Regions from separate parts of the Streptococcus mobilis genome, predicted to be linked through region 2. Evidence: predicted binding sites of a transcription regulator. Region 2 holds the regulator's gene; the other holds the start of a gene.
What was found. Region 2 encodes Rex, which represses fermentation and respiration genes when NADH is low (regulators of the CRP and FNR family bind a similar motif). Its sites were predicted from a motif close to TTGTGAANTANTTCACAA; they were not measured.
Positions count from the first base shown of each region.

Region 1: the regulator Rex is predicted to act here: its motif matches at 14,299-14,316, upstream of AC6IZR_RS05220 (formate/nitrite transporter family protein).

Region 1 is NZ_AP041823.1:1,090,737-1,106,546, forward strand. It holds gene AC6IZR_RS05175 (hypothetical protein) at 1-512, shown strand, start outside; gene AC6IZR_RS05180 (ROK family glucokinase) at 599-1,558, shown strand; gene AC6IZR_RS05185 (thymidylate synthase) at 1,649-2,488, shown strand; gene AC6IZR_RS05190 (CshA/CshB family fibrillar adhesin-related protein) at 2,691-4,136, shown strand; gene AC6IZR_RS05195 (GEVED domain-containing protein) at 4,156-10,611, shown strand; gene AC6IZR_RS05200 (dihydrofolate reductase) at 10,758-11,267, shown strand; gene clpX (ATP-dependent Clp protease ATP-binding subunit ClpX) at 11,476-12,708, shown strand; gene yihA (ribosome biogenesis GTP-binding protein YihA/YsxC) at 12,720-13,322, shown strand; gene AC6IZR_RS05215 (glucosaminidase domain-containing protein) at 13,472-14,173, shown strand; gene AC6IZR_RS05220 (formate/nitrite transporter family protein) at 14,342-15,136, shown strand; ribosomal protein L10 leader region at 15,198-15,332, shown strand; gene rplJ (50S ribosomal protein L10) at 15,371-15,810, shown strand, end outside.
Region 2 is NZ_AP041823.1:1,283,831-1,299,640, reverse strand. It holds gene AC6IZR_RS06135 (class A sortase) at 1-659, shown strand, start outside; gene AC6IZR_RS06130 (hypothetical protein) at 830-1,108, shown strand; gene radC (RadC family protein) at 1,163-1,846, shown strand; gene AC6IZR_RS06120 (redox-sensing transcriptional repressor Rex) at 2,049-2,696, opposite strand; gene AC6IZR_RS06115 (DUF4649 family protein) at 2,826-3,041, opposite strand; gene AC6IZR_RS06110 (DUF1831 domain-containing protein) at 3,043-3,390, opposite strand; gene AC6IZR_RS06105 (cysteine desulfurase family protein) at 3,400-4,512, opposite strand; gene AC6IZR_RS06100 (ribose-phosphate diphosphokinase) at 4,522-5,478, opposite strand; gene AC6IZR_RS06095 (CYTH domain-containing protein) at 5,551-6,108, opposite strand; gene yjbM (GTP diphosphokinase) at 6,204-6,875, shown strand; gene AC6IZR_RS06085 (NAD kinase) at 6,859-7,677, shown strand; gene AC6IZR_RS06080 (RluA family pseudouridine synthase) at 7,674-8,567, shown strand; gene pta (phosphate acetyltransferase) at 8,589-9,563, shown strand; gene mutY (A/G-specific adenine glycosylase) at 9,811-10,956, shown strand; gene AC6IZR_RS06065 (DUF6568 family protein) at 11,752-12,099, opposite strand; gene AC6IZR_RS06060 (phospho-sugar mutase) at 12,357-14,072, opposite strand; gene AC6IZR_RS06055 (ECF transporter S component) at 14,223-14,783, opposite strand; gene coaC (phosphopantothenoylcysteine decarboxylase) at 14,780-15,319, opposite strand; gene AC6IZR_RS06045 (phosphopantothenate--cysteine ligase) at 15,330-15,810, opposite strand, start outside.

The DNA of each region.
Region 1 (15,810 bases), 190 kb from region 2:
AATTAAACCGGATATCCCTTGGGATTTCAGCTACTATTTTTACCATTATCGGTATTGTCTTGTTTATCAATCCAATTGAGCACATCGGCTCGTTTAGCTGGTTGATTTCCTGTGGCTTCTTTTTAATCTCCCTTTCGCGTTTTTCACGCTATTACCGATTGCGTCAAGCTGGTATCATTCAGCAGCAACAGCTCTTTCACAGTATGGTCGCCTTGGTTTTTGCGGTCTACTTACTGCTCTATGGCTATAAGACCTTGCCGATTGTCTTTCCAGTTACCTTAGGAATTTGGCTCATCTATCGTTCGATTTTGAACTTCAGAAAAGCCAATTTCTACTCGAGGAAGGTTGAAGAACTGTCCAAACGTTATATTTTCTTTGCCTTGCTGCAGCTCTTCATCGGTTTATTCTTAATTGTTAGTCCGCTTTCGATTAGCGTTTTTCTATTAAATATTATTGGCTTGATTTTCCTCATTCTAGGATTTCAATCCTTTAGTCTCTTGTTAAAAAGTTAAGAAAAGTTACGTGCAAACCTTTGCGTTTGATAAAAAGTCTGATATAATAGAACTGTAAGTGTTTACAAGTTTGAAAGGAGTTACAGATGTCTAAAAAAATTATTGGGATTGACCTTGGAGGAACTTCAATTAAGTTTGCTATCCTCACTTTGGATGGGGAAGTTCAAGAAAAATGGTCTATTAAAACAAATATCTTGGATGAAGGTAGCCATATCGTAGATGATATGATCGAATCCATCGCGCATCGTTTGAAGATGCTTGAGCTTGATGCTTCTGAGTTCCAAGGAATTGGAATGGGTTCACCTGGTGTCGTTGACCGTGAAAAAGGTACAGTTATTGGTGCCTACAACTTGAACTGGAAGACCCTTCAACCAGTCAAAGAAAAGATCGAAAGTGTCCTTCATATTCCATTCTTTATTGATAATGATGCCAACGTTGCTGCTTTGGGTGAACGTTGGAAAGGGGCTGGTGAAAACCAACCAGATGTTGTCTTCATGACACTTGGTACTGGTGTTGGCGGCGGCATCGTCGCTGAAGGTCGTCTCTTGCACGGTGTACGTGGAGCTGCTGGGGAACTTGGTCACATCACTGTTGACTTTGATGATCCAATCCAATGTACCTGTGGTAAAAAAGGCTGTCTTGAAACGGTTGCATCTGCAACTGGTATCGTCAATTTGACTCGTCGTTATGCCGATGAGTACGAAGGGGACTCTCAATTGAAAGTCTTGATCGACAACGGAGAAGAAGTAACGGCTAAAACGGTCTTTGACCTGGCAAAAGAAGGCGATGCTCTTGCTTTGATCGTCTACAAGAACTTCTCACGTTACCTTGGACTTGCTGCTGCCAACATCGGTTCAACCTTGAACCCATCTAAGATCGTTATCGGTGGTGGGGTTTCCGCTGCTGGAGACTTCCTCTTGGATGGTGTGCGCAAGGTCTTTGAAGAAAACTCATTCCCACAAGTGCGTGAATCTACTCAATTGGCACTTGCTACTTTGGGAAATGACGCCGGTGTGATCGGTGCTGCATCCCTTGTATTACAATAAGATGAAATGGAGATCTGGCTCGTGCTGGGATCTCCTTTTTTTCTGTCTCCTGTGATATAATGAAGACAAAACTGGATTCAAGGAGAGTATATGACAAAAGCAGATACAATTTTTAAAGAAAACATTCGAAAAATCATGGAAGAAGGAGTCTGGTCAGAGCAAGCCCGTCCCAAGTACAAGGATGGTAGAACTGCCAACTCCAAGTACATCACGGGAGCCTTTATGGAATTCGACCTCGCAAAAGGGGAGTTTCCCATTACCACCCTTCGTCCCATCGCGATTAAATCAGCTATCAAAGAAATGCTCTGGATCTACCAGGATCAGTCGAATAGCTTGGATCTTTTAGAAGATAAGTACAATGTCCATTATTGGAATGACTGGGAAGTGGGAGACAGCCGGACGATTGGACAACGCTACGGAGCTGTCGTCAAAAAGCATGACATTACGAATAAGATCCTCAAGCAATTAGAGGCCAATCCTTGGAATCGTCGCAATATTATTTCCCTCTGGGATTATGATGCCTTTGAGGAGACCGACGGACTCTTGCCCTGTGCTTTTCAGACCATGTTTGATGTGCGGCGCGTGGATGGGGAGATCTATCTAGATGCAACCTTGACCCAGCGTTCGAATGATATGTTGGTGGCTCACCATATCAATGCCATGCAGTATGTAGCCCTACAGATGATGATTGCTAAGCACTTTGGCTGGAAGGTTGGGAAGTTCTTTTACTTCATCAATAACCTTCATATCTATGACAACCAATTTGAACAAGCAGAGGAATTGCTCCGTCGCGAGCCCTCTGATTGCCATCCGCGCTTGGTCTTGAATGTGCCAGACGGGACCAATTTCTTTGATATCAAACCAGAAGATTTTGAATTGGTCGATTATGATCCAGTGAAGCCACAGTTGAAGTTTGATCTTGCGATTTAAAAAAATTACACTTTTTCCGTAGCTTGATCTATAGCTTATATACTTTTGTATGTAAAAGTATATAAGCTAAATTTTTTTACTCATTTTTCAGTCAAAATGTTTTGAATATTGTTCGGGTTTTGTTAAAATAGATAAGGTTTGGGGAAAACTAAACAATTTAAAAAAGAATGTTAATTTATGGATAAATATGGAGGTCCACTAGATGGGGAAAGACTTATTTAATGATCGTATTAGCAGATTCTCAATTCGTAAATTGAATGTGGGTGTTTGCTCTGTCCTTCTCGGAACACTTGTCATGGTTGGGACAGCCGCAAGTGCAGCCGCAGAAGAAAAGACAGATACGACAAGTGAAAGTGTAGCAGCAGTTGCAACAGCGTCAGAAGCGTCCGCAACGTCTACAGCTACTTCAGCAGCATCAACTGCACCAGCTACATCGACTTATGATGCAAACCCAGTCGTCACTGCACCAGCATCATCAACTGCCGTAGCATCTACAAGTGTCGCTTCAAGCGCGAGCACAGCAGCATCTGCTGCCTCAACTGCTCCAGAAACATCAACAGCTTCTGAAACACCAAGCTTATCAGTTGCTACACCAGCAAACAATGCCGCAGGAGCAACTTCAACAAGTGCAGCTAAAAAAGAAACACCAACTCTTTCAGCTGGACAAGGTGTAGCAACAAACAATACACTAGCCACTGAAGAGACAGCACAAACTTCTGGTAAACGCCGTAATCGCCGTGCATTGGGTGACGCAAACGATCCAAACCTCATCGCGGATGATGTCCAAGATGCCACTTCAACTCCAAAGGTAGAAAAACCAGGCTTTACAACAAATATCAAAGCTACAGACTTGGCCAGCCAAATCGCTTGGTTGGACTTTGGCGATACAGCTAGCTGGACAGGAACGACGACAACATCGAAAGGGGAACTTGCTCTCCAGGTCGGCGCGACCTACACCAAGGAAATCATGCCTGGCTATGTGGTCAAGATCAAGGTTAAATCCTTAAAACCCTTCCAGGCGACAGAACTTTATAAAAAACGTCTTGAAGAACGAGGAGCGACTGAAGCTGAAAAGGCTACCTATGATCCAAATGCCAGAAATGGTTATATGAATGCGACTAATACAGCTGCAACGAAAGCAGCTTTTAGTGCTGGTGAAGAAGCTAAAATTATTGCCGAAGCTCAAAACCGTTGGACAGAAATAAGAGGTGAAGGCATCAATACTGGCACTAAAAAAACGACCATCAGTTCCGAGTTTGAAGGCGGAAATATTGGTGTTCAGTTTGAAATATCTGCGACCTTCCGTGGCAAAGCTGTAAAACCTGCCATTGTCATGGCAGATGGTGAGTCCGCTAACCCCAGTGAATTGGTTATGTTCACCACAAACGGAGAAGGTTGGCAACACATTGGGGAGTGGTATAAATATGGAAATAAAAATACCAAAACTTTTATTCCACAAGATACAGACAATTTATTTGGCTCAAATCCTTCCACTGTTATAGATGGTTTGAGTTTCTATAGGACGAACCTTGATCTAATTCGACGTTCAGATCAAGTGGGGCCAGATAAAAAAGCAGTTGCTTGGAAGTACTTTGGAAGTGCCGATTTAACAACTGGGGGTCTTCGGGCCAAATATTTCTGCAAGTAGTGTTGCAGTTCCTCTTGTCATGACAAAAGGAGCGTCCGAAGTTGGCTTGTATATCGCATCTTCAGGTAAACAATCAGCCATGCTTGGATTCTTCCCACTTGATGAAGGGGATGCACCAGCGTCTTATGGGAAGGCTATCCACTCTATCGCAACTGTAGACGGTGTTACGGGAGCTAAAGTAAATCAACCGTATCTTGGTCACTTGAGTCCAGATATGGATGAAAACAATACCCTCGACTGGTTTGGTGATGATAAGGCAACTACGGCTGACGAAGGAGTTGATCAATTGCTCCCAGCTGAGCTCAAAGGGACAACCAATGAGATGATCAAGATGGACCGCACTCGTCCAGGAAACTACACTATTTCGGTGGAAGCTCACACAGGTGGGGCGCCTAAAGCGCATATTTATGGCTGGATTGACTTTAACCAAAACGGAACCTTTGATGAAGACGAACGCTCTGACTTGGCTACTATTACCAAGGATGGAACCGTTACCCTAAGTTTCACTAAGAGCAAAACCTATATCGATCCAAGTGTCAATGAACTAGGCGTCCGCTTGCGAATTGCTAAGGATGCTGATCAAATCGAGAGTCCGACAGGAATGGCTTTCTCAGGGGAAGTTGAAGACTTCAGAACTCAGGTTACTCACCCACCAAAAGGGGAAGTCAAAGAAACAACGGGCCTTCAAGGCGAAAAACAAAGCTCTACTGTAGCCTTTACGGCTCGTGGTCTCTATAAGTATAGTCTTACAGATAAGGCTCAGATTGACCAAACAGTAGCTCCACAGATGGTGGACAACCGTACAGGTCAAGTCGTCACACCAGGAGCAGATGGCTACTATGCTGTGCCTGGTCAAGGGAAATACAAGATCACACCAAACGGGACTTCAGTGGATGTTGAGTTCATTCCGGAAGATCACTTCTTAGGAACAGCGGATGGTATTTCGATCCGTCGTACAGATAACAACGGCTATGACACTGGTTGGTCAACAAAATTCCCAGCTGATGAAGCTAACGTTGATACTGTTTTGAATACCATGGATGGTCTTTATATCCCAACTGTTACACCAACTGATATTGAAGGAGTAGATAAGACTTCGACAGATGTCCAAGGTGCGACTCAAACAGGTACACCAACCTTTAACACAACGACAACGAATGCTAATGGCGAAAAGATCTCTGTTACTCCAAGTTTGGAATACCCTGCTAAATTGGTGGATCCAGCGACTGGTCAAGTAACCAATGCAACCTCTGTAACAGTAGCAGGCGAAGGAACATATAGCATTGACGATGCTACTGGTAAAGTAACCTTTGTTCCAGAACCAGGATTCACAGGTACAGATCAAGGTGTTACCGTATCAGTGACAGCTCCTGTCGGAAGAGATAAAGACGGTACCGTCCGTGATGAATACCTTAAGACAGCGACAGCTAAGTACACACCAACGGTTACTCCAATCACAGTGACTCCTACAGACAAGGTTTCTGCGGATATTCAAAATGTTCCTCAAACCCAAACACCAACCTTTGATTTGAGTAACGATAAGACTGCTGAAATCACAAGCAAGAAATTGGTGGATCCAGCAACTGGTCAACTGACTGATGAAACAACTGTAACAGTAGCAGGGGAAGGTACATATACAATCGATCCTACTACAGGAGCAGTGACCTTCACACCTGAAAAAGACTTCGTTGGAACTGCAACTGGTGTGACAGTTCAGGCAACTGCAACGATTACCAATGCGAACGGTAAGACAGCAACCATCACATCTGATGCAAGTTACACACCAACAGTTGTAGCAGCTGTTCCAACAGCTAATCCAGCTACATCTAAAGATATCCAAGGTGCGACACAAACTGGAACACCAACCTTTGCAGGAAAAACTGTTCAAGTCAACGGTGAAGATAAAGCGATCACGATTAAAGATAACAGCTACACACTTTTGGATAAGGATGGTAATGAAGTAACAAGCACACCAGCTTATGCTGCTGATGGTACAACTGAAATTGGTACTTACTCAATTGATCCAGCAACTGGACAAGTAACCTTCACACCAACTGACAAATCTTACACAGGTAAAGTAACACCTGTTAAGGTTCAAGCTGAAAGCTCAAACGGTATCAAGGTAGATACAACTTACACACCTGAAATTGTTCCAGTGACTCCAACTGCAACTCCAGCAGAAACAACTGACATTCAAGGTGCAACTCAAAAAGGTAAACCTGAATTCAAGGGTGGAACCGTAACAGTTGATGGCGTTGAGAAAACAGTAGAAATCAATGAAGACGTTCCAGCAACATTTGATGATGGCTCAACTACCAAGAGAGTAGATGGCGTTGGTACTTACACAGTAGCAACAGACGGAACTGTAACCTTTGTCCCTGAAAAATCATTTACTGGAACTGCTCCAGCAGTGACGGTTGTTCGCGAAGATAAGAACGGAACCAAAGCTTCTGCAACCTACACACCAACTGTAACTCCAGTAACACCAACTGCGAAACCAGCTGAAACAACTGATATCCAAGGTGCTACACAAACAGGGAAACCTGTATTTACTGAAGGCGACAGCCGTGTGCCAATGAACAATGATGTTCCAGCAACATTTGATGATGGTTCAACTACCAAGACTGTTGACGGCGTTGGTACTTATACAGTAGCAGCAGACGGAACAGTTACATTTGTACCAGAAAAATCATTTGTTGGTACTGCACCAGCGGTAACAGTTGTGCGTGAAGACATGAACGGCACTAAAGCCTCTGCAACTTACACACCAACTGTAACGCCTGTAACACCAACAGCTGAAGATGCTACTTCAACTGGTAAACAAGGTCAAACTCAAACAGGTAAGCCTGAATTTACTGAAGGCAACAGCCGTGTGCCAATGAACGATGATGTTCCAGCAACCTTCGATGATGGATCAACTACTAAGACAGTTGATGGCGTTGGTACTTACACAGTAGCAGCAGACGGAACTGTAACCTTTGTTCCTGAAAAATCATTCACAGGTAAAGCACCAGCAGTAACAGTTGTTCGTGAAGATAAGAATGGAACTAAAGCTTCTGCAACTTACACACCAACTGTAACTCCAGTAACTCCAACTGCAACACCTGCTGAATCTACTGGACCTCAAGGTCTTGTTCAAACTGCCACTGTAACCTTCACTGAAGGTGATGAAGTAGCTCCAATTAACAAGGATTCGATTACTCTTCTTGATGAAAATGGTCAACCAGCAGCATCAGTAGAAGCGAAATCACCAGCAGGTGACGTGATCGGTACATACACAGTTGATAAAGATACAGGTGTTGTAACCTTCACACCAACGGATAAAACATACTCAGGTGATGTTGTTCCAGTTAAGGTTCAAGCAGCTGATACAAATGGAACTACAGTAGAAACAACTTATACACCGAAGATTACTCCAGTTGTCCCAACTTCTGAAGATGCTACATCGACAGATATTCAAGGACAAACACAATCTGGTAAACCAACCTTCACCGAAGGAAATCCAAATGTTCCAATCGATGAAGATACACCAGCGACCTTCGAAGATGGCTCAACCACTAAGACAGTAGATGGTGAAGGAACTTACACTGTTTCTCCAGATGGAACCGTAACTTTCGTTCCAGAAAAATCATTCACTGGAACTGCTTCAGGCGTAACAGTGAAACGCGTGGATAAGAACGGCACTGAAATCACAGCCAAGTACACACCAACTGTGACACCAGTAACTCCAACAGCAACACCAGCTGAATCAACAGATATCCAAGGTGCGACTCAAACTGGTAAACCTAAATTCACCGAAGGCGACAGCCGTGTGCCTATGAACGATGATGTTCCAGCAACCTTCGATGATGGATCAACTACGAAGACTGTAGATGGTGTTGGTACTTACACAGTAGCAGCAGATGGAACAGTTACTTTCGTACCAGAAAAATCATTCGTCGGAACTGCACCAGCGGTAACTGTTGTTCGTGAAGATATGAACGGAACTAAAGCTTCTGCGACATATACACCAACCGTAACACCAGTTACACCAACTGCAGAAGATACAACATCTACTGACAAACAAGGTCAAACGCAAACAGGTACACCAACCTTCACACCAGGTAATCCAAATGTTCCAATGGATGATGATACACCTGCAACATTTGAAGATGGCTCAACAACTAAAGTTATTCCAGGTGAAGGAACATATACTGTTGCTCCAGACGGAACCGTAACATTTGTTCCAGAAAAATCATTCACTGGAGAAGGTACAGGCGTAACGGTGAAACGTGTCGATAAGAACGGTACTCCAGTTACAGCTAAGTACACACCAACTGTAACACCAGTAACTCCAACAGCAACTCCAGCTGAATCAGAAGCACCTCAAGGTGTGGTTCAAACTGGAACTGTAACCTTCACTGAAGGTGACCCAGTTGCACCAATCGACAAGGATACCATTACTCTTCTTGATGAAAATGGTCAGCCAGCAGCATCAGTAGATGCGAAATCACCAGCAGGTGATGTGATCGGTACCTTCACTGTTGATAAAGAAACAGGTGTTGTGACCTTCACACCAACGGATAAATCATACTCAGATGATGTGGTTCCAGTTAAGGTTCAAGGTAAAGATACAAACGGAACTGTTGCTGAGACAACTTACACACCGAAGATCACTCCAGTTGTACCAACTGCTGATCCTGCAACATCTACAGACATCCAAGGTCAAACGCAAACAGGTACACCAAGCTTCACACCTGGTAACCCTGCAATCCCAATGGATGATGATGTACCAGCTACCTTTGAAGATGGTTCAACAACAAAAGTTATTCCAGGAGAAGGAACTTACACAGTTGCTCCGGATGGAACAGTAACCTTTGTACCAGAAAAATCATTCACAGGAACAGGTACAGGCGTAACCGTGAAACGTGTTGATAAGAACGGTACTCCAGTTACTGCAACTTACACACCGAAGATCACTCCAGTTGTACCAACTGCTGATCCTGCAACATCTACAGACATCCAAGGTCAAACGCAAACAGGTACACCAAGCTTCACACCTGGTAACCCTGCAATCCCAATGGATGATGATGTACCTGCAACATTCGTTGATGGTTCAACGACTAAGGTTGTTCCAGGTGAAGGAACTTACACAGTTTCTCCAGACGGAACAGTAACCTTCGTACCAGAGAAATCATTTGTCGGAACTGCATCAGGTATCGTGGTTCAACGCCAAGATAAGAATGGTACAGTCGTGAAAGCTAAGTACACGCCAACTGTAACTCCTGTGACTCCAACAGCTGATCCTGCAACTTCTACAGACATCCAAGGTCAAACACAATCTGGTAAACCAACCTTCACACCTGGTAACCCTGCAATCCCAATGGATGATGATACACCAGCAACCTTTGAAGATGGATCAACTACGAAGACCATTCCAGGTGAAGGAACTTACACAGTTTCTCCAGACGGAACAGTAACCTTCGTACCAGAAAAATCATTCACAGGAACAGGTACAGGCGTAACCGTGAAACGTGTTGATAAGAACGGCACACCAATTACCGCTACTTACACACCAACGGTAACCCCAGTTACACCAACAGCAGAACCAGTTACTTCAATTGGTAAGAAGGGTCAAACCCAAACAGGCAAACCAACTTTCACTGAAGGTGATAGCCGTGTACCAATGAATGACGAAGTTCCAGCAACCTTTGAAGATGGTTCAACTACGAAGACCATTCCAGGTGTTGGTACTTACACAGTGGCAGCAGACGGAACAGTAACATTCACTCCAGAACCTGAATTCACTGGAACTGCACCAGCTGTAACAGTGGTTCGCGAAGATGTGAATGGAACCAAAGCTTCTGCAACTTACACACCAACTGTCCTTCCAATCACTAAGTTTGTTGATAAAGAAGGTAAGGAAATCCCAGGATATCCTACAGTTGATGGAGAAGAACCAAAAGCTGAAATTCCAGGTTACCGCTTTGTGGAAACGAAGAAATTGCCTAATGGCGATACAGAACACGTCTATGAAAAAGTTACGACTTCATATGTAGACGAAAATGGGGATCCAATCCCAGGTAACCCAACAGAAGATGGGGAACAACCGAAGAAAGATATCCCTGGTTATGACTTCGTGAATACTGTTGTAGATAAAGATGGAAACACTCAACATATCTACAAGAAGACTGTGACACCAACTCCAATGCCGGATCCAACTCCGACACCAGAGCCACAGCCACAGCCTACTCCACAACCGCAACCAACACCAGAACCACAACCACAACCTACTCCACAACCAAAACCAGAAGAACCAACGATTCCTGTCGTTCCAGAAACGAAAGAAGAAGTGAAGTATATTGATCCACAAAATCCTACTGCACAACTTCCAAACACAGGAACAAAAGAATCTTCTACTGCTGGTCTTGCAATCTTTAGTGCTTTAGCAGGTCTGTCATTATTTGGATTTGCCAAACGCAAAAAAGAAGACTAAGCTAACTTGTGGCTAAGAAAAACCGCGAAAATCTCGCGGTTTTTTCTGTTTGTATTTGAAAAAATATCCTCCAAACTAGATAGTTGAAATCAGTCTTTTATAAGAAAATTTGATAAAATAGAAGTATCAGTGTAAAGGATGAGAGAATGAAAAAGATAATTGGTATCTGGGCTCAGACTGAAAATGGCATTATTGGAAAGGACCAAGTGATGCCTTGGCATCTGCCAGCGGAGCTTCAGCATTTCAAAGAAACAACCATGGGACGAGCCATTCTCATGGGAAGAGTGACTTTTGATGGTATGAAAAAACGGGTTCTACCAGGTCGGACCAGCATTATCTTAACGCAAGATCAAGCCTATGATCCTGAAAACGATTCTGTACTCGTCATGCACAGCAAAGAAGAAGTCTTGGACTGGTACCAGAACCAAGAGAAGAATCTTTATATTATCGGTGGCAGTCAGATTTTAAAGCTCTTTTCTGACCAGTTAGAAGAATTGATCCAGACCATGATTCATGCGGATATTGATGGAGATACATTGGCACCAAAATTTGAAGAGAACCGCTATGAAAGAGTCCGTCAAGTCCATCATCCGAAAGATGAGAAGAACCCATATGATTTTACGGTCAACTATTATAAGAGAAAGGATTTAGACTAATGGAGCGAAGTGTCTTTGGTTTTTTTACAGCTGTCCTATGTGTCATCTGTTTGATTTGTGCCTTACAAACCTTTCGTAAAAAACGGTTTGGCCTCGCTATTTTATTCTTACTAAATGCTTTTACCAATCTTGTGAATTCCATTCACGCCTTTTACATGACCTTATTTTAAACTAAATAGAAACAGAAAATGACAGAAAGAGGAAATACATGCCAACGAATCAAAATAATGATATGATGGTTTATTGTTCATTTTGCGGAAAGAGTCAAGATGAAGTCCAAAAAATCATTGCAGGAAACAATGCGTTTATCTGTAATGAATGTGTAGAGTTAGCACAAGAAATTATCCGTGAGGAGCTAGCAGAAGAAGTTCTTGCAGACCTTAGCGAAGTTCCAAAACCAATCGAATTGCTCAATATCTTGAACCACTATGTGATCGGTCAAGATCGTGCCAAACGTGCTCTTGCTGTAGCGGTATATAACCACTACAAACGTATCAACTTCCACGATACGCGCGAAGATGAGACAGATGTTGAATTGCAAAAATCAAACATCCTCATGATCGGCCCTACTGGTTCAGGTAAGACTTTCTTGGCCCAAACCTTAGCACGTAGCTTGAATGTCCCATTTGCTATTGCAGATGCAACAGCCTTGACAGAAGCCGGTTATGTGGGTGAAGACGTTGAAAATATTCTCTTGAAACTTCTTCAAGCAGCTGATTTCAACATTGAGCGTGCAGAACGAGGCATCATCTACGTCGATGAAATTGATAAGATCGCTAAGAAAAGTGAAAATGTCTCTATCACACGTGACGTCTCTGGTGAAGGAGTGCAACAAGCTCTCTTGAAGATTATAGAAGGAACTGTCGCTAGTGTCCCACCTCAAGGGGGACGTAAACACCCTCAACAAGAGATGATCCAAGTGGATACCAAGAACATCCTCTTTATCGTAGGTGGGGCTTTTGACGGGATCGAAGAAATTGTTAAGCAACGTCTCGGTGAAAAAGTCATCGGTTTTGGTAAGAACAATAAAGCCATTGATGAATCAAGCTCTTACATGCAAGAAATCGTTGCAGAAGATATTCAAAAATTCGGGATTATCCCAGAATTGATCGGACGTCTTCCTGTCTTTGCTGCTCTAGAGCAATTGACAGTTGACGACCTTGTCCGTATCTTGAAAGAGCCACGCAATGCCTTGGTAAAACAATACCAAACCTTGCTTTCTTATGATAATGTTGAATTGGAATTCGATGATGAAGCCCTTCAAGAGATTGCTAATAAAGCCATCGAAAGAAAAACAGGAGCTCGTGGACTTCGTTCGATTATCGAAGAAACCATGATGGATGTCATGTTTGAAATTCCAAGTCAAGAAGATGTCAAACTTGTCCGAATCACAAAAGAAGCTGTAGATGGAACTGAAAAACCAATTCTCGAAACAGCCTAGAAAGATAAAATATGGAAATTAATACACATAATGCGGATATCCTCTTAAGCGCTGCAAATAAGAGTCATTATCCTCAAGATGAGATTCCAGAAGTTGCACTTGCCGGTCGATCCAATGTCGGCAAGTCTTCTTTTATTAATACTCTCTTAAATCGAAAGAACCTGGCCAGAACATCTGGGAAACCAGGAAAAACCCAATTGCTAAATTTCTTCAATATCGATGATAAACTCCGTTTGGTGGATGTACCTGGTTATGGCTATGCACGTGTCTCAAAAAAAGAGCGCGAGAAGTGGGGGCGGATGATCGAAGAATACCTCACCAGCCGGGAGAACTTAAAAGCAGTCGTTAGCCTGGTCGATTTTCGTCATGAACCTTCAGCAGATGATGTCCAGATGTATGAATTCTTAAAATATTATGAGATCCCTGTGATCTTAGTTGCTACCAAGGCAGATAAGATTCCACGTGGAAAATGGAATAAACACGAATCGATCATCAAGAAAAAACTAGATTTTGATTCTTCAGATGTGTTCATTGTCTTTTCTTCTGTTACAAAAGAAGGTTTAGAGAAGTCTTGGGATGCAATTCTGGAAAATGCATTTAACGAAATAAATTGAAATGACATGAAAATGTCATTTTTGTTTTGGATTTATATCGCAAATGTAACACAAGTGTAATAAAATCTTCCTTTTCTTTGTCGTTTTATATGGTATAATTTATATAAAGATAAAAGATGATAAAAAATCAATTGGAGATAAATTGTATAATGAAAAAGAAAATACGAAATAAGACGAAATTGTTTGGTTTGATTGTTTCGGTATTAGCAGTGGGGACATTTGTAGCTGCTATGAGTGAGCACGTAACGTCAGTTGGTGCAAACGATGGAACTTACCAAACGTATTCAGATCCTACAGAAGCTTTTATTTCACAAATTGGAGAATCTGCGCGTCAGCTCGGTCAAGAGAATGACCTTTATGCCTCTGTAATGATTGCCCAAGCCATCCTTGAAAGTGGATCAGGTCAGTCGGGCTTGGCTTCTTATCCACATTACAATCTCTTTGGTATTAAAGGAAGTTACGATGGTCAATCTGCCGTAATGCAAACGTGGGAAGACGATGGTGCAGGAAATGCTTATACAATTAATGATGCATTCCGTTCTTATCCGTCTTATTATGAATCATTACAAGACTATGTAGCTGTTTTGAAACAAGGACATTTTGCAGGGGCTTGGAAAAGCAACACATCTAGTTACCAAGATGCAACAGCAGCTTTGACTGGGGTTTATGCTACCGATACAAGTTACTACGCAAAACTAAACCACATCATTGAAACTTATAATTTGACTCAATATGATTCACCTAATGTTCAAGGTGGTATTACAGGTACGGTATACAATCCTTATCGTCAACAGTTTACTTCTCAAGAAATCCTTAATTTGGATATTGCTTGGGCTAATCGTTTGAATTGATACAAAAAAAGTAGGCATGGTCTGCTTTTTTTGTAGATGTTATTGATATACGAGCGAAATAAATCGAATTTTTTGTTTTTCAAAATTTGTATTGCAAACCTTTTCAAAGGCCTCTTTCTATGCTATAATGATTTTATTCACAAACATTTTATAAGGAGATTTTTATGTCTGAATCTAATTTTCATTCAAAAAGTAGGAGCTGCTTGTAATAAGAAAGAGGACCTTTATCAGAAGTCCAAAACTCGGTATGCTGTTCGTTCTATTTTTGCTGGAGGTTTTCTTACTTTAAGTACTGCAGTCGGTGCAGTTGCCGCAGACTTGTTGAATACCTTCTTACCTGGATCTGGTCGTTTTCTATTTCCATTCATCTTTGCTTGGGGCTTGGTTTACCTCTTATTCTTAAATGCGGAATTAACCACCTCGAATATGATGTATTTGACGGCAGGGACCTATCTAAAGAAAATTAACTGGAAGAAAGCGTTGGAGATTCTTCTTTATTGTACCTTCTTTAATTTAATTGGTGCTTTAATCGTCGCTTTTCTTTTCAATCAAACAACTGCCTTTGCACATATCGACCCAAAAGGTTTCCTAGCCACGGTAGCAGAAAATAAACTCCAACGAAGCAATCAAGTGGTTTTCTTTGAAGGGGTTATTGCCAATATCTTTGTAAATATTGCTATTCTTTCTTATCTATATTTCAAAGATGAAACAGCCAAGGTGCTCTTAGCCCTTTCTGCTATTTATATGTTTGTCTTTATGACCAATGAACACTTGGCTGCAAACTTTGCTTCTTTCTCATTATTGAGCTTTAATTCAGTTTCTAGTCAATTGCCGCATTTTGAATTTTTAAATATTTTACGCCATTATAGCGTCACCTTCTTTGCCAACTGGGTAGGAGGAGGAGTCCTAATGGGACTGGCCTATGCTTGGTTGAATAATATCAAGAGTCTCTACAACGATTAAAAAATATAAAAAAAGTTTGCAAAAGTACTTGCATTCTTTTTTTATATGTGATAAACTAATCTACGGTTTGAAAAAACTGCCTAAGACAGTAGGGGAGCTCGACTCATAAAGATCCTACCGAGGACAAAACGTATCAATTAAAAGAAGCGTATTGTACTTTCGTGTCTAGGTTTGGGCGCGTTTTTCTTTTGGAAAAATTCCCCAAGCAAAATAATTACGGAGGTGAACACACTAATGAGTGAAGCAATTATTGCTAAAAAAGCGGAACTAGTTGACGTAGTAGCTGAAAAAATGAAAGCTGCTGCATCAATCGTCGTTGTAGATTCTCGCGGTTTGACAGTTGAGCAAGATACAGTTCTCCGTCGCAACCTTCGCGAAAGCGAAGTTGAGTTTAAAGTTATCAAAAACTCAATCTTGCGTCGTGCAGCTGAAAAAGCTGGTCTTGAAGACCTTGCATCTGTATTCGTTGGACCATCTGCAGTAGCATTTTCAAATGAAGATGTTATCGCACCTGCGAAAATCTTGAACGATTTTTCTAAAGACGCTGAAGCACTTGAAATTAAAGGTGGTGCAATCGAAGGCGCTGTCGCATCTAAAGAAGAGATTCTTGCACTTGCAACTCTTCCAAACCGCGAAGGACTTCTTTCTATGCTCCTTTCTGTACTTCAAGCGCC
Region 2 (15,810 bases):
TCTTGATTTTCAATGCTCCGATCCGAAACATGATTATGGTTTGGCATACCAACCAATATCAGGTTAGCAAGGTCGATAAAAAAACCATTGACAAGAATAAAGAAGTGAAGACGAGCTTTGATTTCCAACATGTCCAGTCACTCTCGACGGAAGCCGTCATCAATGCCCAATGGCAAGCTCAAAAGCTACCAGTAATTGGGGGGATTTCGATTCCTGAATTAAACATGAACCTTCCGATCTTTAAGGGGCTTGAAAATGTAGCCCTCTACTACGGAGCAGGGACCATGAAGGAAAACCAAGTCATGGGGCAAGGCAATTATTCTCTTGCTAGTCACCATGTATTTGGCCTAACTGGAGCAAATGCCATGTTATTCTCACCATTAGAGAAAGCCAAGGCGGGAATGAAGATCTACATCACGGACAAAGAAAAAATCTATACTTATGTCATCTCGTCAGTTGAGACAGTGACTCCAGATCGTGTAGATGTCATTCAAGATCGTGAAGGCGTTAATGAGATCACTTTAGTGACCTGTGAGGATGCTGCAGCGACTTACCGTACGATTGTAAAAGGAAATTTGGAAACCTCTGTTGACTATGACAAGGCTCCAAAAGACATCCTGGATTCATTCAGCAAGTCTTATAATCAAATGCAACTTTAAGAAAATAAAGCCCGAGACAGAAATGTCTGGGCCTTTTCTATGTAGGAGGCTGGGAGAAATTCTTGTAAAATTGTAAGAGATTGGTAATATAATGTAAGGAACTTGTCATAATATTAAGGGAAAATCAGTATATAATAAGAGGAGAAAGAGTATGATAAGGAGGTAGAATAGTGACGAAAGAGCGAATTTATCATCTCTTGCATCATTTCTACAATCTCTTAGTAAATGATTTTCCACGAAATGGTTTAATTACGAAAGGAATCTACGAAGTAGAGCAGGTCTACCAAGCTTTAGAGGCCATTCCTCAGAGCCAGGAGTACTTGATCCGCTGTGAAATTCAACAGTTTTTAAAGGAGCTTGAACAAGTTCAAACAGGTTATCAGATCCGCTTTAATAAAGATGAAGTCTTAGTGTTAGATGATTTGAAGGAAGAAATCGCCTGTAAATAATGAAAGGTTGTCGTTTTCTCCATTTATTACGAATTAATAAGTGAGGAGGAAATTATGTACGACATATCATTTATTGAACCATCTTTGCTTCCTAGAGAACGTTTGGTTTCTGAAGGGGTAGATAAGCTGAGTCATCAAGAATTGTTATCCATTCTCTTACGGACAGGCAATAAGCAAAAAAGCGTTTATGAGATTGCACAAGGTCTTCTGAGTTCGGTTAATAGTTTAAAGGAGTTAAGTCAATTAACCCTAGAGGAACTACAGGAAATCTCTGGCATTGGCCGGGTGAAGGCCATCGAACTTCAGGCTGTGATTGAGTTTGGACGAAGGATTCATAAAGACGAATTGATGACTTCCGAACAGATTATGAGCAGCCAGAAATTGGCCCATAAAATTCAACAGGAAATCGGCCATAAGAAACAGGAGCACCTGGTTGCTCTCTATTTAAATACGCAGAATGAAATTATTCATCAGCAGACCATTTTTATTGGAACCGTGAATCGAAGTATTGCGGAGCCACGTGAAATCCTGCATTATGCACTAAAGCACATGGCAACCTCTATCATCTTGGCTCACAATCATCCATCTGGTGCCGTATTTCCCAGTAAAAACGATGATGAAGTAACTCATCGAGTCTTAGAGGCCTGTGAAGTGATGGGTTTAACCTTATTGGATCACTTGATTGTATCTGAAGAAAACTATTATAGTTACCGTGAAGAAACCGATTATTTGGTATAAAAAAGAGAGTGGGACAGAAATCGGTAATTCGTTAGAATTCGATTTCGTCGTCCCACCTCCGCACAGTTGAGTAGGGCTGTAAAAGCTGATGAAATCAGCGTAGTAGAGCCCACTCAACCACTGCGTCTTGCTCGACAATCCAAAAATAATTGAGAGGCTAGGACTTTTGTCCCAGCCTTTTTTCTTTTTAATGTATAAGTCTTTATTCTTCGTTTTTTCGCATGAAATAAAGGAGTGTTTGCAATTCACTGGTGAGATCGACATATTGGACGACGACATCTTTAGGGACTGTCAGATGCACTGGTGAGAAGCTGAGAATTCCCTTGACACCAGCATCTACCAAAAGGCTAGCCACTTCTTGAGCCTTGACGCTTGGAACAGTTAGGATGGCTGTTTGAATGCCTTCTTGTTTGAGCTTTTCTTTAATGGAGGAAATACCGTAAATGGGAATTCCGTCCTTACTTTTGGTATTGATCAGTTCATGATCGTCTAGATCAAACGCCATGACAATTTTCATCTTATTGCGTTCATGGAAGCGATAGTTGAGGAGTGCACTTCCCATATTTCCGATCCCCACAATAGCGACATTGGTAATGGCATTGTCATTTAAGAGATCCGCAAAGAAGTTCATCAGTTTTTTTACGTCATAACCAAATCCACGTCTTCCTAATTCACCAAAATAAGAGAAATCTCGGCGAACAGTAGCAGAGTCAATCCCAATTGCATCAGCAATTTGCTTGGAATTGGCGCGTTCTATTTTTTCAGAGTTAAAGCGTTTAAAAATGCGGTAGTAGAGCGATAAGCGTTTTGCTGTTGCGCGTGGAATTGGAGTATTTTTATCATGTTTCACAATATCACAACCTTTCCCTCTTATTGTATAGGAAGATTGTGAAAAAATCAACTATCTAGAGCGGTTTTTCAAAAATATTTTTGTCTAAAGAAAAAGCTGATGGCAATGGAGAGTTCCATCAGCATCAGCTTAGTTTTCAGCTTGTTCTACCTTTTTCAAAAAAGCATAGAGTCCATCGACTCGTCCTGTATAGGGGAGCTTTTCCCCCTTGTATTCAATGGATACGATTGAGTAAGAGTCAGGCAGGGTTACACAGCCTGAAAAAGCTAGGATACAGGCTGCAAGGTCAGGATAAGTAGTCGTTCGTTCTACTTGGTAGGCGTCGATATAAGTTAAGGTTACCATATTAGGCCTCTGTTTTGTTGAAAATTTCTCTTTCGACAAGACTATCCATTAGGAAATAGAATTTTTGTTGGATAATGTCATTTTCTGGATTTTTAAAGATATTAACCAGGCGAAGCCCAGACTTGTCTGTAATATTGATCTTAAAACCTGTCAAATCTTTATTAAAAATGATTTTAAGTAGGAAGCCTTCGCCGCTATTTGGAACGGCTTCGAGCAAACGATTTAACTCGTAATTTCCAACCTTTGTAACAGCAAATGTATTGTCACGTAAGGTATATTTTTTAACATTTGGGTGTAGACTATAGGTATATTTACAGTCTTTCAATGAAACACTTGTTTCAAAAGCCATATTGTTCTCCTATGATAAAATTTCTTTAAGTTTTGAGAGGAAGTCTTGAACTTCCTCTACGGTATTGAGTTCTGAAAAACTAATTCGAAGGGATTCTTTTAGGCGTGAGCTATCTTTTCCATAGAGTGCCTCAAGGACATGGCTGGGTTGAACTGTACCAGCGGTACAAGCAGAACCTGTAGAGACAGAAATGCCAGCAAGATCGAGTCGCATCAATAATAAATCATTTTGGACACCCGGAAAGCCAAGATTCCAAACAAATGGAAGATGACCGTCATTCGCATTAACGTAGTAGTCGTAGGCTGCTAAACCATTGACTAGTTCTTGGCCGAGTTTTTGAACCTGGTGGAAATTTTCTTCTTGATGAAGTGTAGCTTGCTGAAGCGCGGTTGCCATCCCGACAATAGAAATAAGATTTTCCGTGCTGGCTCTCATCTTACTTTCCTGATCCCCACCATGGATGAGATTATCAAAATCTGGGGTAGCCGCATAAAGGAAGCCAACGCCCTTTGGTCCATGGAATTTGTGGGCAGAAGCACTGAGAAAATCAATTCCCAACTTTTCGGGATAGACAGGGACCTTTCCGATTGCTTGGACAGCATCAACGTGAAAGACAGCTGGATGATCTTTTAAGAGTTCTCCGATTTCTTTAATCGGTAGAAGATCGCCTGTCTCGTTATTGGCAAACATGGTAGAGACAAGAATGGTATCCGGTCTAAGTGCCGCCTTGATATCACTAGCCTGAATGCGTCCATCTCTTGGTTGGACGATCGTCACTTCAAATCCGAAACGTTCTACAAGGTATTCGATGGGTTCTAGAACTGCATGGTGTTCCAAAGCGGTCGTAATGATGTGTTTGCCATCTGCTTGGTGTTTCAAGCAGTAGCCTTTTATAACGGTATTATTACTTTCTGATCCACCTGAGGTGAAGAAAATACGATTTGGAAGAGTATGGAGGGACTGAGCAATTTGCTCGCGAGATTCTCGGAGGAGTTTACTAGCCATCCGTCCATGAGCATGAAGGCTCGATGGATTTCCAAAAGTGGTCTTCATGGTTTCAGACATTTTATCAATGACTTCAGGTAGAAGGGGAGTTGTTGCGGCATTATCAAAATATATCACATTAAGACCTTATTTCTTGTGGTAGGCAAATAGAGGACTAACAGGTTTTCTTTCTTGAATGCGAACAATAGCTTCAGCGATCAGTTCGCTAGCTGTCAGATAGTTAATATTTTTGGGAGTTGGTCCATTTGGAGCAACAGAATCGGTTACCAAGATTTCTTTGATCGGAGCTTGGTCTAATAACTCGACAGCACCTTTTACAAATAAACCATGGCTTGATACAGCATAAATTTCAGTAGCACCTTCGCGTTCGACAATTTTTGCAGCTTCTGAGAATGTCTTACCAGTATTGAGGATATCGTCAATCAAGATCGCTTTCTTATCTTTGACATCCCCGATAATATAGCCATAATCACGGTTCGCATCATCTTGCTCGTAATCAATGATCGCAATCGGTGCATCAAGATATTCTGCTAAACTACGAGCGCGTTTGACACCTGAGTTTTTAGGGCTGACGACTACGACATCAGGACCAGTTAGACCTTTATTAATGTAGTGTTCTGCAAAGAGTGGAATGGTAAAGAGGTTATCCACGGCAATATCGAAGAAACCTTGAACTTGCACTGCGTGGAGATCCAGTGTGACGACACGATCCACCCCAGCTTTGACCAACATGTTTGCGACAAGCTTAGCAGTGATTGGTTCACGAGGAGCAGCAGTCCGGTCTTGGCGGGCATAACCGAAGTAAGGCATGACCACATTGACAGTATTTGCGCTGGCCCGTTGGCAAGCATCCACCATAATTAATAGTTCCATCAAGTGATTGTTGACAGGGAAACTGGTTGATTGAATGATATAAATATCATATCCACGAACACTTTCCTCAATATTGACTTGGATTTCACCATCTGAGAATTGACGGGATGAAATTTTCCCAAGTGGAACCCCAGCATGATCCGCGATTTTTTGCGCAATCTCTGGATTTGAATTGAGAGAGAAGAGCTTCATATTTTTTTTATCTGACATGTGATTCCAACCTCATTTAGATTTTTGATCTTAGCACTATTTTAGCAAAAATTTGCGATAATTTCAGCTATTTTACAATCTTTCCGCCAATCTGGCGATTTTATTTTTTGCAGCTTTGTAGACGATTCCATGCTCTTTGATGAACTGATGGAAATTTTCTTCCTGCTCAGCAGTTTCGACCTCGATTTCCAACTCATAATCTTCAGTGTCTAGATAGAGACTGTGGTCTAGTGCCACTAGGCCTGCAGCTGTTTCTTTTTCGAATCGTTCTGTTGTAAGGCTTCCCCAGACAGCGAGTTGCTCAATGGCGATTCCTTTTGACACCAAGAGGTTTTTGATTTCTCCGTCAGGAAACTGTTGGTGTTGAAGGATCGCCTCGGTTTCTTCTGGGCTGAGGTCTTGATTGTACTCGAAATGGCCAACTGCCTCAGGAACCTTGAGAGTCAACTCAGCCTGATCTGTGAAAGTACGCACCCGCAAGGCCATTTTTTCTTTACGAATGAGCTGGTCGGGTGTATCGATATAGTGATTGGTTTGGACAACCAATTTTGTATCAGCAAAAAGTGGAAGGAGGGATTGGTATTCCTCCTTATCTAGCAAGGTTTTGTATTCAATTTCTAAATGGTTCATTTTGTGGTCCTTTGCTTTTTTTCGAAAGCGATTCATGATATAATAAGAGATGTGTTTATTGTATACAAAAATGGTTCAGATTACAAGGTGGTAGGATGGCAATTGATTGGGAAAACTTCTTAGATCCGTATATCCAAGCAGTTGGGGAATTAAAAATCAAACTGCGTGGGATTCGTAAGCAATATCGTAAGCAACAAAAGCATTCTCCAATTGAGTTTGTCACAGGACGGGTCAAGCCGATTGAGAGCATCCGTGAGAAGATGATCCGAAGAAATATTTCTGAAGAAAATCTAGCTCAGGATATGCAAGATATTGCTGGTCTTCGCATCATGGTCCAGTTTGTAGATGATGTGGATGAGATCCTAGAGGTTCTGAGACAACGGCAGGATATGCGCGTGGTCCAAGAGCGAGATTATATCCGCCACAAGAAATCAAGTGGCTACCGGAGTTACCACGTCGTGGTCGAGTATCCGGTCGATACCATTGATGGAAATGAAACGATCTTAGCAGAGATTCAAATTCGGACCTTGTCCATGAATTTTTGGGCAACCATTGAACACTCGCTCAATTATAAATATAAAGGAGACTTTCCAGACGAGATCAAAAAACGCTTAGAGACGACAGCAAACCTGGCCTATCTCTTGGATGAAGAGATGGGGGCAATTCGGGATGCGATTCAGGAGGCTCAAGCCCTGTTTGATCCACTTCATCGTAAGTTAAATGATGGCGTTGGAAATAGTGATGACACAGATGAAGACTACAGGTAAAAAAGTATCCATTATTCGCAATCGCAAGCGTCAAAGTGAAGAGGTTTTTCAGCAGTTGCGCTACAAGCTTCGGAAAAATAATTTTATTTTGACGGAGAAGCACCCGGATATTGTGATTTCAATTGGTGGTGATGGGATGTTGCTATCGGCCTTTCACAAGTATGAACACCAGTTGGATCGGGTGCGATTTGTTGGCGTCCATACCGGACATTTAGGATTCTATACAGATTACTTAGACAGTGAAATCGATAAGCTGGTTGAGAACTTAAAATATGATACTGGAGCTAAGGTTTCCTACCCTATTTTGAATGTCAAGATTACTTTTGAAAATGGGGAAACCCGTACCATGAGAGCGTTGAACGAAGCAACGATTAAGAGAAGCGACCGGACCATGGTTGCTGATCTCACGATTAATGGTGTGGATTTTGAGCGCTTTAGAGGAGACGGGATTACCGTTTCGACTCCTACAGGAAGTACGGCTTACAACAAATCCTTGGGAGGAGCAGTCCTTCACCCGACTATTGAGGCGCTACAGATCGCTGAGATCGCCAGTCTCAACAACCGTGTTTATCGTACCTTGGGTTCTTCTGTCATTGTCCCTAAAAAGGATAAGATCGAGATTACACCGACAAGACCTGGCTTCCACATTATCTCTGTTGATAATTCAACCTATTCTTACCGTAATATTGCAAAGGTAGAATATCAGATTGACAACCATAAGATTAATTTTGTGGCAAGCTCCAGTCACACCAGCTTCTGGAATCGGGTCAAGGATGCCTTTATCGGAGATGATAGAGAATGAGATTTGAATTCATTGTCGATGAGCATGTCAAGGTTAAGACCTTCCTGAAAAAGCATGAGGTTTCTAAGGGTCTCTTAGCAAAGATTAAGTTTCGTGGTGGCCAGATCCTTGTCAATGGACGTCCGGAGAATGCGATCTATTTGTTGGATATTGGGGATCACTTGGTTATCGATATTCCGGCAGAAGAAGGTTTTGAAACCTTAAAACCTATGGATCGGCCTTTGGATATTTTGTTTGAAGATGATCATTTTTTGGTCTTAAACAAACCCTTTGGCATTGCCTCTATTCCAAGTGCGATTCATTCCAATACCTTAGCCAATTTTGTAAAAGGCTACTATGTGAAACAAGGCTACGAGAATCAGCAGGTCCACATTGTCACTCGCCTGGACAAGGATACTAGTGGCGTTATGCTCTTTGCCAAACATGGTTATGCTCATGCTCGATTAGATAAGCAATTGCAGTCTAAAACGATTCAAAAACGCTATTATGCCTTGGTCAAGGGATCTGGGAAGCTTGATCCTGTCGGAGAGATTATTGCTCCGATTGCGCGTGATGAAGATTCTATTATCACCCGAAAGGTAGCTAAAGGTGGCAAGTATGCTCATACTAGCTACCAGGTTGTTCAATCTTTTGGGGATATTCACCTAGTGGATATTCAGTTACACACAGGTCGAACCCATCAGATCCGTGTTCATTTTTCCCATATTGCTTTTCCACTCTTGGGAGATGATCTCTATGGCGGGAGTTTAGAAGACGGCATTGAGCGCCAAGCCCTTCATTGTCATCGTCTATCCTATTATCATCCATTTCTAGAGGAAGAATTGGTCATAGAAAGTCCACTGCCTCCAGATTTCCAAGCTGTATTAACACAGCTTCAAACTAGTTATTAATTATTAAAAGGAGTAAAACTCATGGAAGTTTTCGAAAATCTCAAAGCCAACCTCGTTGGTAAGAATGCTCGTATTGTATTACCAGAAGGTGAAGAACCTCGTATCCTCCAAGCGACAAAACGCATTGTGAACGAGACAGAAGTAACCCCTGTCTTGCTTGGTAATCCGGATAAAATTCGGATTTATCTTGAAATCGAAGGGGTTTTGGATGGATATGAAGTCATCGATCCTCATTCTTATCCAGGTTTTGAAGAAATGGTAGCTTCCTTGGTAGAACGTCGTAAGGGCAAAATGACTGAAGAAGAGGCGCGTCAAGTCTTGAAAGACGACGTTAACTATTTTGGTGTCATGTTGGTTCACATGGGAATTGTTGATGGGATGGTATCTGGTGCGATTCACTCAACAGCCGCAACTGTTCGTCCGGCCTTGCAAATTATCAAAACTCGTCCAAATGTAAAACGGACTTCAGGAGCTTTCCTTATGGTTCGTGGATCTGAACGTTACTTGTTTGGGGACTGTGCCATCAACATCAATCCAGATGCTGAAGGATTAGCAGAAATTGCCATCAATTCAGCTATCACTGCCAAGATGTTTGGTATTGATCCAAAAATTGCTATGTTGAGCTATTCAACAAAAGGATCTGGTTTCGGTGAAAGTGTTGATAAGGTTGTTGAAGCGACTAAGCTTGCTCATGAACTTCGTCCAGACCTTGAAATTGACGGGGAATTGCAATTTGACGCAGCTTTTGTCCCTGCAACTGCAGCCTTGAAGGCTCCAGGAAGCAAGGTGGCAGGTCAAGCTAATGTCTTTATCTTCCCTGGTATTGAAGCAGGTAACATTGGATACAAGATGGCAGAACGTCTTGGTGGCTTTGCGGCGGTAGGTCCAGTTTTGCAAGGGTTGAACAAACCTGTCAACGACCTTTCTCGTGGATGTAATGCAGATGACGTTTACAAATTAACCTTGATTACAGCAGCTCAAGCTGTAGAACAATAAGTAATGCATTTAGAGAGTAGGACAGAAATCGGTCATTCGTTAAAATTCGATTTCGTCGTCCCACCTCCGCACAGTTGAGTAGGGCTGTAAAAGCTGATGAAATCAGCGTAGTAGAGCCCTACTCAACCACTGCGTCTTGCTCGACAATCCAAAAATAATTGAGAGGCTAGGACTTTTGTCCCAGCCTCTTTTTCTTTATAAAATCAGAATTTCTAAACTCTAACTCATTCTATGGTATACTAGGAATATGTTAGATTTAAAAGATTACGGGATTACCATGTGGGAGGAGGAAAAAATCGCCTCTTTCCGAGAAAAGTTATTAGCCTGGTATGATGCCCATAAACGGGATCTCCCCTGGAGAAGGGCCCAGGATCCTTATAAAATTTGGATCTCAGAGATTATGCTCCAGCAGACACGTGTCGATACGGTGATTCCTTATTATGAGCGTTTTTTAGACTGGTTTCCGACGGTCGCTGATTTGGCTCAAGCCCCCGAAGAAAAACTCTTAAAAGCTTGGGAAGGATTGGGGTATTACTCACGTGTCCGCAATATGCAGAAGGCTGCCCAGCAGATAATGGAAAATCACGGAGGAGTGTTCCCATCAAGTTATGAGGAAATATCTAAACTGAAGGGAATTGGGCCTTATACAGCTGGTGCCATTGCTAGTATTGCCTTTGGATTACCAGAGCCAGCAGTGGATGGCAATGTCATGCGTGTCCTAGCCCGCTTGTTTGAGGTGGACTACGATATCGGAGTCCCGACTAATCGCAAGATTTTTCAAGCCATGATGGAATTCTTGATCGATCCGGCCCGTCCGGGTGATTTCAATCAGGCTTTGATGGATTTGGGGTCCGATATTGAATCGCCAGTCAATCCACGGCCGGAAGAGAGTCCTGTTAAGGAATTTAGCGCGGCCTACCAACATGGGACCATGGATCGTTATCCCATCAAGGCTCCTAAGAAGAAACCACTACCTGTCTATCTCACAGCTTTTATTATCAAGGATAGTCAAGGTCGCTACTTGCTGGAGAAAAATGAGCGAGAAGGGCTTTTATCAGGTTTCTGGCATTTTCCCTTGATCGAAGTGGATAGCCTATCTGAGAACCTAGGCCAATTATCACTACTGGATAGTAAGAGGGAAGTAGAGAGTAACCCAGAAATTATTTCTTTTGAACAGGACTATGACTTGGCCATTGATTGGCAGGACAGATCGTATCCTATCGTTCAGCATATCTTTTCGCATCGCAAGTGGCAGGTTCAGATTCGATACGGCCTAGTAAAAGAAGGAGAGCAGCCAGCAAGTGAATCGACTGTTTGGTTAACACCAGAAGAATTTTCGGACTATCCTTTTGCTAAACCCCAGCAAAAGATCTGGGAAGCATTTAATAAATGAACGTTCATTTTAATTTAATATAGAGCATAAGTTTATGAAGAAAGAATAGGATTATGTAAGTTATATGGATTATATACCAGATTATTCAGATAAAAATTTTATAGGACCTCGTAGTATATTTGCTAGTATCATCTTTTTTATATTAACTTGTTTTAATTATTTTATGGCTGGCGTATATTATTATATGATTTACAAATTATATTCTAATCATGTGAAAATCAGCTTTATCATTATTTATTTATTTATATTTTACAATTTATTTTGGTTAACTCGTGAGTTAAATTTTAAAATACTTCACTGGCTTGGTTACCACGCCTCGCCAAAATATTATGGAAGTTTTAAAAGCAGGTTTCCTTTATTCAATAAAATAACGAAAACATATAAAATGCATTACAGAAGAAGATCAAAGAAACACCAATTTCTATTCTTATGCAGTTATTTGCTTTATTTAAATTTTGTGCCGATATGTTTCTTTCTTTATTTTTATTTTATAAGGTACTATACAGTTATGAACTATACAACTGACTTTAATAATGTAAATAAAATATATCTTACTATCTTCTTAATCTTGATATTTGCTACCATATTCATAAATGAATTACTATTTGAAAAGTACAGAAAATGGTTTACAAAACACTTTAATCTTGATGGTAGGCTAGAGGAGCATGAATTTCCAATATTTTTCTTAAAATGAAAAATAGTCTACTATAATAGTTTGATGAAAAAAATTCTAAAAGTTGGACAATTTTTATGGTAAATGAAAATTAGCTAGAGATTATTCTCTAGCTAATTTTTTTATAAATGAGCGAATGCTTTGATTTCTTCTTCAGACATAGATGAGTCGCAACGAACACTGACTTCACCGGCTTCGATATGTAAAAATCCTGGGACAGTTGGGATACCGTAGGTTGAGCGGAAGGCTTGTAACGCATCTAGCTGACTTGGTTCTTCACTATTGATGAAGTAGATATGAGCTTTTGTTTCAGCTACGACAGTTGCTAACTTAGCAGCAAATTTCCGGCAGTAAGGACAAGTCTTGCGTCCGATAAAGAAGGTCGCTGTTTCTTTTTGATCGATCGCTTCTTGCGCACGCGTGACAGTTGTCACTTCAAGATCTTTAATATCTTCTAAAAATTGTTCCATGAGATTACCTCGCTTTCTTCTATGTCTAGTATGCCATATTTTCTATAAAATCGCTGGTATTTGCTACGAAAGAAAGAGAGAGTGGGAGAGAAATCGGTAATTCGTTAGAATTCGATTTCGTCGTCCCACCTCCGCACAGTTGAGTAGGGCTGTAAAAGCTGATAAAATCAGCGTAGTAGAGCCCACTCAACCACTGCGTCTTGCTCGACAATCCAAAAATAATTGAGAGGCTAGGACTTTTGTCCCAGCCTCGTGTTTTAGCCTACGAAAGCATTGATTTCTGCTTCGATATTTGCAATTTTTTCTTTGGCATCTGCTTCAGATTCACCAACTGTAGCGATGTAGAATTTGATTTTTGGTTCTGTACCTGAAGGACGAACGGCAAACCATGAATCATCAGCCAAGATGTATTTAAGCACGTTACTTGGAGGAGTTGTCAATTTTTCAACGCCGTCAGCAGTAGTAGCTGTTTGTTCCAAGAAGTCTTCTGTCATAGCAATGTCTGTATTGTTAAATTGTTTAGGAGCATTGCCACGGAATTTATCCATGATTTTCTTGATTTCAGCAGCTCCGTCCACACCTGAAAGGGTAACAGAGATGGTTTTTTCTGCGAAGTAACCGTATTGTTTGTAGATTTCTTCGATACCATCTGCCAAAGTTATACCACGTGAACGGTAGTAAGCAGCGATTTCAGCAACGATAAGAACGGCTTGGATAGCGTCTTTGTCACGTACGAATGGTTTGATCAGGTAACCGAAGCTTTCTTCGAAACCAAGCATGTAAGTATGGTTGTGTTGTGTTTCAAATTCATGGATTTTTTCACCGATAAATTTGAAACCAGTCAAGACGTTAAACATTGTTGCGCCGTAGCTTTCTGCAATCTTAGTCACCAACTCAGTTGATACGATGGATTTACAGAGGGCAGCATTGGCAGGAAGTGTACCAGCTGTTTTGTGAGCTTCAAGAATGTATTTAGCGATAATTGCTCCGATTTGGTTACCTGAAAGGTTGAGGTAAGAACCGTCTGGTTGGCGGATTTCAACACCAAGGCGGTCAGCATCTGGGTCAGTTGCAACCAATACATCAGCGTCTACTTTGCGACCAAGTTCTTCAGCAAGAGCAAAGGCAGCTTGGTTTTCAGGGTTTGGAGATTTAACAGTTGAGAAGTCAGCATCTGGAACAGCTTGAGCTTCAACAACTTGAACAGCTTCAAATCCAGCTTGGGCAAGAGCACGACGAGCCAACATTTCACCAGTACCATGAAGTGGAGTGTAGACAATCTTCATGTCGCGACCGTATTCATTGATCAAGTCTTGGTTGATGTTAACGCCTTTCACTTCTTTCAAGTATTCAGCGTCGACGTTTTCACCGATAACTTCAATCAGGCCGTTAGCTTTGCTTTCTTCAAGGTCAGCCAATTTCACAGAGAATGGATTTTCGATAGCACGGATGTAATCTGTCAATGCATCAGCATCTGCTGGAGGCATTTGTCCACCGTCTTCACCGTAAACCTTGTATCCGTTAAATGGAGCAGGGTTGTGGCTAGCGGTTACCATGATTCCAGCAAATGTGTGGAGGTGACGAACGGCAAATGACAATTCCGGTGTTGGACGAAGGCTTTCAAATACATACGATTTGATACCATGTGCAGCCAAAACTTGAGCAGATTCAAAAGCAAACTCAGGAGAGAAGTGACGGCTATCGTAAGCGATCGCAACTCCGCGTTTCTTCGCTTCCTCACCTTTTGAGTCGATCAATTGGGCCAATCCTTCAGTTGCTTGGCGAACAACATAGATATTAATACGGTTGGTACCAGCACCGATTAATCCACGCATACCAGCTGTACCGAATTCAAGGTTGGTATAGAAGGCATCTTCTTTTGTTTTTTCATCCATTGCGACCAACTCATCACGAAGGTAAGCTGGTAATTCAGCAAAGTCGAGCCATTTTTGGTAGTTTTCTTGATAGGTCATGCAAGCGTCTCCTTTTTGCTTATAATTTAATCGCTTACATTATAGCAAATTTTTTCAGAAAATTCTAGCGATAATTGTAAATCTTTTCAAAAAAATAGGGTTAATTCACCATCAAAAAAAGCCAAGATAAATTGGTCTTGGCTTTGAAGGTTATTTTAATTTTTCAAGAGATGGAACGACAGCACTGGTAATGAGTACTGTCGCAATGACTTCGATGAGAGAGTTGGTAGATACAATCAAGGCTAGGAAATGTTGAATTCCCCCTCCAAAACTGTTACCAAAGAAGAAGTAAATCCCACTTAGAACGAAAACAGTATTGGTCATAGAGCCGACAATTCCAGCGATCACAAGTCCAGTACGATTGCGAATCCAGCGATAGACGAAGTAAGGAGTTACCCCGATGAGAATCCGAGGGACTATGGCAATGATAAGGGAGTATAGATTCCCGTGAGGGACAAAGGGACTAAAGAGATAGCTGGCTGGTGTTAAAACCAAGGTATTCATAGTGAGACTAAAGAGTCCCATGAGGAGTCCTAAGATAGCTCCAGTCCGTGGACCGTATATGATGGAGGCGATCACGACAGGAATATGAACCAAGGTTGGTTGAATTCCTGATGGAACGAATTGCAGAATGAAGGACGTTACAAAGTGAATGGTGATCATCACCGCAAAAAAGATGGCAATTCGTGAAATAGAAGATGACTTTCTCATAAATAATTCTCCTTAACAGCTTCAACAATAGTTTCTACAGTCGCTAGAGCTCCAGAACCTTTGTCCCCACAAGCAAGAACAGCATCACGAGGTTGGATAATCTGGTAACCGTAGTCTTGTAAGAGTTTTAGATTTCGTTGGGTAGCGGGATGTTCTAGCATTTTTGTATTCATAGCAGGGGCAAGTAATTTTTTAGTTCTTTGTGGCAAGGCTAGAGCTGTGCTTGTGACCATATTATCTGCCAGTCCCATAGCCAATTTAGCAATGGTATTGGCACTGGCTGGCGCGACAAGAAAGAGGTCAGTTTCTTCCCCAATGTCGATGTGCTCGATCCGCCGTGGATCGTCTTCCATCATAACATCTAGCCCTACTTGATTTTTTGAAAGAACTTGCAAGGTTAAAGGGGTGATAAATTTTTGGGCTGAAGGAGTCATGAGGACCTTCACTTCAAATCCCAATTTGGTTAGTTGGCTGGTAATATCAGCAGCCTTATAGGCGGAAATACTACCGGTAACCGCTAAAGTAATGTGTGTCATATGTTCCTTTTTATTTGATATAACGTAGGATAGCCTCTGCGATTTCTGTTTTCGTAGAAGCTTCTAGGACCTGATCGTCTGTCACTAGATAGGCTTGATGCTGACCGTTTTGAATCTTGGTCAGATCATTGGCAACGATCATGCTGGCATGATTTTTAACGAGGCTTTCACGCGCTACCTGGATCAACTCTTCAGAAGAAACGTCGACTAATAGCTTAAAGCCGATCAGTTGAATAGCAGGGTTCCATTCTTTGACGAGCGAGATAATCTTGGGATTTTTCTTTAGAAAGAGCACCTGGTATTCTTCTTTGGAAGAAATTTTCGCTTCCTGATTTTCGCGATGGATAAAGCTATGAAGGTCTTGAGCTTTCTCAACTTCCTCAAGGCCTGTCATGTAAACAGGTGTGTAGTCTGAAACAGCCATAGCGTGAATCAAAACCTGATGATGAGGGACTTCTGTTTTCATTTGTGCGACTAGTTCTTCGACATTC